DNA from 2 places in the Streptomyces sp. NPDC001904 genome. Region 2 is predicted to be linked to the other one. Evidence: riboswitches for the same ligand, from Rfam matches in the RefSeq annotation. Region 2 holds a riboswitch; the other holds the start of a gene.
What was found. A riboswitch is a leader RNA that binds a small molecule or an ion and turns the genes downstream of it on or off. The one in region 2 is predicted to bind ZMP and ZTP.
Positions count from the first base shown of each region.

Region 1: linked by a shared signal. The riboswitch ahead of ABT127_RS20510 (phosphoribosylaminoimidazolecarboxamide formyltransferase) and the one ahead of ABT127_RS14870 (glycine hydroxymethyltransferase) in region 2 are both predicted to bind ZMP and ZTP.

Region 1 covers NZ_JBEOYI010000012.1:9,802-13,202, forward strand. The annotation lists gene ABT127_RS20510 (phosphoribosylaminoimidazolecarboxamide formyltransferase) at 1-1,112, opposite strand, end outside; ZMP/ZTP riboswitch at 1,083-1,170, opposite strand; gene fabD (ACP S-malonyltransferase) at 1,690-2,556, shown strand; gene ABT127_RS20520 (hydroxymethylglutaryl-CoA synthase family protein) at 2,609-3,401, shown strand, end outside.
Region 2 covers NZ_JBEOYI010000007.1:342,254-345,654, reverse strand. The annotation lists gene ABT127_RS14880 (glutathionylspermidine synthase family protein) at 1-287, shown strand, start outside; gene rocD (ornithine--oxo-acid transaminase) at 313-1,527, opposite strand; ZMP/ZTP riboswitch at 1,655-1,741, shown strand; gene ABT127_RS14870 (glycine hydroxymethyltransferase) at 1,770-3,218, shown strand; gene ABT127_RS14865 (hypothetical protein) at 3,227-3,401, opposite strand, start outside.

The DNA of each region.
Region 1 (3,401 bases), on a different contig from region 2:
ATCGCGCGGACGCCGTGGCGCCGTGCGTGGTCGACGTTGTCACGGAAGGGAAGAGCGCCGTCGGACGCGAAGGCCACCCCGCTCAGGGTGTGCAGCCAGTCGGCGCGCTCCTGCACCGTCAGGGGAGCGGCCGGTGCGCCGAGCACCTGCTCGAGCCGGCTCTCCTCGGCCGGTGTCAGATCGCCCTCGATGTACCGGACCTGCCAGTTGATGCGGTCCTGGCGTCGGGTCTCCGGCTTGAACTCCAGGGACCGGACCGAGGGATGGCGGCGCAGCCACCACGTGTCGGTCTTCGCCCCCGCCAGCCTGGTGCAGTCCACACGGGACTGCTGGCCGGCACCGATCCCCAGGGTCATCCCGTCGCGCAGGTAGCAGACGGAGTTGGACTGGGTGTAGCGAAGGACCGCGAGTCCGAGCAGCAGGTCGTCCGCTTCGCCCTCGGTGAGTTCTCCGTGCTGGAGCGTGAACAGGTCCCGGGTGAGCGGCACCTGGTCGCGGTCCTGCGTCAGCCGCAGGCCGAACACCTCGCGTGTCTCGCGGGCCGGTGGCACGGCGGCGCCGTCCGCCTCGAGGACGAGGAAGCGGCCGTTCTTCTTCCTGCGGAGCTTGTCGACGGTACCCGGGGCGTATCCGGGTGCGATGACTCCGTCGCAGATCACCCGGCCGAGCACATCGGCGAGTTCATCGTCGACCGGGTGGGAGACGGCCGCCATGTCTCCGTACGAGGACTTGGGATCGGCATCACGCGCCCGCAGGTAGGCGCTCGCGAGTGGCCCGACCGTGGCGTCACCCAGTCCGTACAGATCCCTGACGACGTCGTCCAGCGGACCCGAGACGGCGGCGCCGGCCGGTGAGACGTGTTTGAACGAGGCGGCCGCGGGCTTTCCGAGAGCGGCGCCGGCTTCGCTGACGAGCTGCCAGGCGTTGAGCGCGTCCAGCAGGTTGATGAAGGACGGCTCGCCGTTCAGGAGCCGGACGGGCCACTGCCCCGGCGAAATCGGCGCCACCTCGGCCAGGCGCTGCTGCGGATTGATCCCATAGCGAAGCTCCACGTCATGACTCCCTCGTAAGGACATCGTTGACGGGAGCACCCAGGCGGACGGCGCTCGCATCGGCAAGTACCGGTCGCTCCCCGGTGGTTGTCCACCTTCGCCAGTTGCGACCTCGGGCAACTACATCATTGACACGGAAATTGATCAAGGGGGCAGCGACGACTGTGACGAGGGTGACTCGTTTCTGATGCGACGTCATTTACCAAGAGATCCTCAAGTCCCCTGGTCATCCTTGGGTTTACGCGCGTTGACATTTCATCGGTGGCCTGGCCATCTGGAACGCTCCCGTGAAACAGGCCCTTGACAATCGATAGAAATCACCGGTGATATCGATAGGCACCGCGGCCCCGTTGGTCGGCCGCTGACCGTGGCTTGTGAACGGCGGGGGGAACGACGTGCTAGTGCTTCAGTGGCGTGGCATTCCATCGACGATGACGCCGATGAGAGTGCACCGCTGACCGGTCTGTCCTGTAGGAGGGGCACGATCCCTTCCGGGTAGTTTCGACCCGCTATTCGACTTCTTTTGCCGTCAGCGCGGACGGTTTCTTCACGCTGCCTTGCCCACTGTTGGTATGCGGCGTTCCAGTGCTCCATGCCGTGGGGTTCTGTGCTGTTCGGGCACCGAGACAGGAGCGAAGTGAGCACGTATGTTTTCCCGGGGCAGGGATCTCAACGCAAGGGGATGGGGCGAGCCCTCTTCGATGAGTTCGGTGAACTGACGGAACGTGCGGACGAAATTCTCGGATACTCCATCAAGAAGCTGTGCACCGAGAATCCCAATCAGCTGCTCAATGAAACCCAGTACACGCAGCCGGCCGTATACGTCGTCAATGCGCTGACGTATGTGAAACGTACGAAGGAAACGGGACAGATCCCTGAGTACGTGGCCGGCCACAGCCTGGGCGAGTACAACGCCCTGCTTGCCGCCGGTGTGGTGGACTTCGAAACCGGCCTGCGGCTCGTCCGCAAGCGGGGAGCGGCCATGGGGCGGATCCAGGGCGGCGGCATGGCCGCGGTCACCGGAATCGATCGTGAACAGGTCTCCCGCGTCCTCGACCAGTACGAGCTCACTGACATCGAGGTGGCGAACGACAACGCGCCGACACAGGTGGTCGTGTCCGGCCTTGCGTCGGGGATCGCCGCGGCACGGGAGGTCTTCGCGTCGCTCCCGGGAGACGTCGGGTTCACCGAACTCAGAACCAGTGGAGCATTCCACAGCCGGCACATGGCTCCTGCGCGGGAGGAGTTCGTGCAATACCTGGCCGACGCGCCACCGCGCTTCGGGGAGCCGATGATTCCCGTGATCGCGAACGTGGACGCCAAGGAGTACGACCTTGCGCGGGTCGAGGCATGCCTGACGGAACAGATCACCCAGCCGGTGAGGTGGACAGAAACGATTCGCCACCTCCTGTCCGTCGGGCAGGAGCAGTTCGTGGAGGTGGGGACCGGCCGGGTGCTGACCTCCTTGATCGAACGCATCCGATCGACGACGGAGAGCGGCTGACCCGGCGGACGCCGGAGCCGGAACGAGCGGCTTGGACTAGAGGGGGAATCCGATGAGGTCTGCTGGGATCGAGGCGATGAACGTCTTCGGCGGCACGGCGTACCTGGACGTCATGCAGCTGGTCGATCACCGTCGACTGGACCGCGCGCGGTTCGAGAACCTGCTGATGAAGCAGAAGGCAGTGGCGCTGCCCTGCGAGGACCCGGTCACGTTCGCGGTCAACGCCGCCAAGCCCATCGTCGACGCGCTGCCCGACGAGGAGCGGGCCCGGATCGAGATGGTGATCACCTGCAGTGAGTCGGGCATCGACTTCGGCAAGTCACTGAGCACCTATGTTCACCATTACCTCGGACTGAACCGCAATTGCCGGCTGTTCGAAATCAAGAACGCGTGCTACTCCGGCACGGCCGGATTCCAGACAGCGGTCAACTTCGTCCTCTCGCAGGCCTCGCCCGGTGCGAAGGCGCTCGTCGTGGCCACCGACATCTCCCGGTTCACCGTCGTGGACGGCGGCGATGCTCTGACCGAGGACTGGTCGTTCGCGGAGCCCAGTTCCGGCGCCGGTGCCGTGGCCATGCTCGTGAGCGGGTCGCCGAAGGTCTTCGAGGTCGATGCCGGGGCCAACGGATACTACGGCCATGAAGTGATGGACACCTGTCGTCCCACCGCGGACAGTGAGGCCGGCGACGCCGACCTCTCGCTCCTGTCCTATCTGGACTGCTGCGAGCAGACGTTTCTCGAGTATCGGCGTCGAGTGGCTGACGTCGACTACCGGGAGAGCTTTCAGCACCTGGCTTTCCACACCCCCTTCGGCGGCATGGTCAAGGGTGCGCACCGCACCATGA
Region 2 (3,401 bases):
TCGACGGCCCCCGCGACCTCGCCACCACCACCGGGTACGTCGCCAAGCCGCTGCTGGGCAGGGAAGGGGAGGGCGTCACCCTGCACGAACCCGGGTCCGTGCCTACAGCCCTCCCCGAAGAGCCTTGCTGCTACCAGGAGTTGGCGCCCCTGCCCGACTTCGACGGCAACCGCACCGTGCTCGGCGCCTGGGTCGTCGAGGGGGAGGCCGCCGGACTCGGCATCCGGGAGTCGGCGGGCCTCGTCACCGACGGATACGCCCGCTTCCTCCCGCACGTCATCCTCTGATCCCCGGCTGATCCCCGGCCGCGGATCAGACCTTCAGCACCGCCCGCAGCTGATCGAGCCCCCAGTCCAGATCCTCCTTGCCGATCACCAGCGGCGGCGCGATCCGGATCGTCGACCCGTGGGTGTCCTTCACCAGGACGCCCCGGGCCATCAGCTTCTCCGAGATCTCCCGGCCCGTGCCGTACGCGGGGTCGATGTCGACGCCCGCCCACAGGCCACGGCCGCGCACCTCGCTGACCTTGCCCGTCCCGGCCAGCACGCCCAGCTCGGCGTGCAGATGCTCGCCCAGCTCGGTGGCCCGCCGCTGGAACTCCCCGCCGCGCAGCATCGCGATCACCTCGAGCCCCACCGCGCAGGCGAGCGGGTTCCCGCCGAACGTGGACCCGTGCTCGCCCGGCCGGAACACGCCGAGGACGTCGCTGTCCGCGACCACCGCCGACACCGGCACGACCCCGCCGCCGAGCGCCTTGCCCAGCACGTACACGTCCGGCACCACGCCCTCGTGCTCGCACGCGAACGTCCGGCCGGTCCGCCCGAGCCCCGACTGGATCTCGTCCGCGATGAACAGCACCCCGCGCTCGCGCGTCAGCTCCCGTACGCCCGGGAGATAGCCGACGGGCGGCACCAGGACCCCCGCCTCGCCCTGGATGGGTTCGATGAGGACGGCCACCGTCTCGTCGGTGACCGCGGCCCGCAGCGCGTCGAGATCCCCGTACGGGACGATGTCGAAGCCCGGCGTGTACGGGCCGAAGTCGGCGCGCGCCTCCGGGTCCGTGGAGAAGCTGACGATCGTCGTCGTACGCCCGTGGAAGTTGTCGCTCGCCACCACGATCCGGGCCCGTCCGTCGGGGACGCCCTTGACCCGGTAGCCCCACTTGCGGGCGGTCTTCACGGCGGTCTCGACGGCCTCCGCGCCCGTGTTCATCGGCAGCACCATGTCCTTGCCGCACAGCTCGGCGAGCTGCGTGCAGAAGTTGGCGAACCGGTCGTGGTGGAAGGCGCGCGACGTCAGCGTCACCCGCTCCAGCTGGGCCTTGGCCGCGTCGATCAGCCGCCGGTTGCCGTGCCCGAAGTTGAGCGCGGAGTAACCGGCGAGCATGTCCAGATAGCGGCGCCCCTCGACATCCGTCAGCCAGGCGCCGTCACCGGTGGCGACGACGACCGGCAACGGGTGGTAGTTGTGCGCGCTGTGCGCGTCGGACGCGCTGATGAAGTCCTGCGTGGCGCGGTCGGGAGTCACAGAAGTCACGGGATCTCCGTTCGTACGGCACTCGGCGGGCGGTGCGGGACGGGCTTGTGGCCCGTTCCTATCGTGGCTCGCATGCCGGACGCGGAAACCTCGCCCGACGGCGCGCCCGGTAGTGTGAGAACGGAGCCGTGACTGGCGCGCTGGGATGGGACCGACCATCGGGGAGCGGCTCGTGAACTGTGTGCCGTGCGCCTGGGCCGACCGCGAACCGACCGTGTCCGGAGGCAGTCCCCATGACCCAGCCCGACCTCACCCCCGAGTCCACCGCGTACCGCGCCGCTCTCGACGTCGTACGGAGCGTCGAGCCGCGCATCGCCGACGCCATCGGCCAGGAACTCACCGACCAGCGCGAGATGCTCAAGCTGATCGCGTCCGAGAACTACGCGTCCCCGGCCACGCTCCTGGCCATGGGCAACTGGTTCAGCGACAAGTACGCCGAGGGCACCGTCGGCCGCCGCTTCTACGCCGGCTGCCGCAACGTCGACACCGTCGAGTCGATCGCCGCCGAGCACGCCCGCGAGCTGTTCGGCGCCCGGCACGCCTACGTCCAGCCGCACTCCGGCATCGACGCCAACCTGGTCGCGTTCTGGGCCGTCCTCGCCGACCGCGTCGAGGTGCCGTTCCTGGCGAAGACCGGCGTCCGGCAGATGAACGACCTGACCGACGCCGACTGGGCCGAGCTGCGCCAGGCCTTCGGCAACCAGCGGATGCTCGGCATGTCGCTCGACGCGGGCGGCCACCTCACGCACGGCTTCCGCCCGAACATCTCTGGAAAGATGTTCGACCAGCGTTCCTACGGCACCGACCCGGCCACCGGCCTCATCGACTACGAGGCCCTGCGCGCCCAGGCCCGTGAGTTCAAGCCGCTGATCCTCGTCGCCGGCTACTCCGCCTACCCGCGGCTGGTGAACTTCCGGATCATGCGCGAGATCGCCGACGAGGTCGGCGCGACGCTCATGGTCGACATGGCGCACTTCGCGGGCCTCGTCGCGGGCAAGGTGCTCACCGGCGACTTCGACCCGGTCCCGCACGCGCAGATCGTGACGACCACCACCCACAAGTCGCTGCGCGGCCCGCGCGGCGGCATGGTGCTGTGCGACGACTCCCTCAAGGACCAGGTCGACCGCGGCTGCCCGATGGTGCTCGGCGGCCCGCTGCCGCACGTCATGGCCGCCAAGGCCGTCGCCCTCGCCGAGGCGCGGCAGCCCGCCTTCCAGGACTACGCGCAGCGCATCGTCGACAACGCCAAGGCGCTGGCCGAGGGGCTGACCCGGCGCGGCGCCACGCTCGTCACCGGCGGCACCGACAACCACCTCAACCTCATCGACGTCGCCTCCTCCTACGGCCTCACCGGCCGCCAGGCCGAGTCCGCGCTGCTCGACTCCGGCGTCGTCACCAACCGCAACGCCATCCCCGCCGACCCGAACGGCGCCTGGTACACCTCCGGCATCCGCATCGGCACCCCCGCGCTCACCACGCGCGGCCTGGGCGCCGCCGAGATGGACGAGATCGCCGCCCTCATCGACCGGGTCCTGACCTCCGCCGAGCCGGGCACCACCAAGTCCGGCGCCCCCTCCAAGGCGAGCCACGTCCTGGAGCCGAAGGTCGCCGACGAGGTGGGCCGGCGCGCCGCCGACCTGCTGAGCGGCTTCCCGCTGTACGGGCAGATCGACCTGGGCTGAGCCCGGCGTCAGCCGACGAGCTGCTGCCGCGGTTCCCGGGGTTCCCGCCCCGCCCGCAGCAGCCGCCCCCGGAACCACCACGCCGCCGCGGCCGCGGCCAGCCCCACGACGAGCCCGCCCAGCGCCCACAGGAGCCGGTCCCGCAGCGGTACGCCGTCGTGCGCGTCGGCGCGCTCGGCCGGG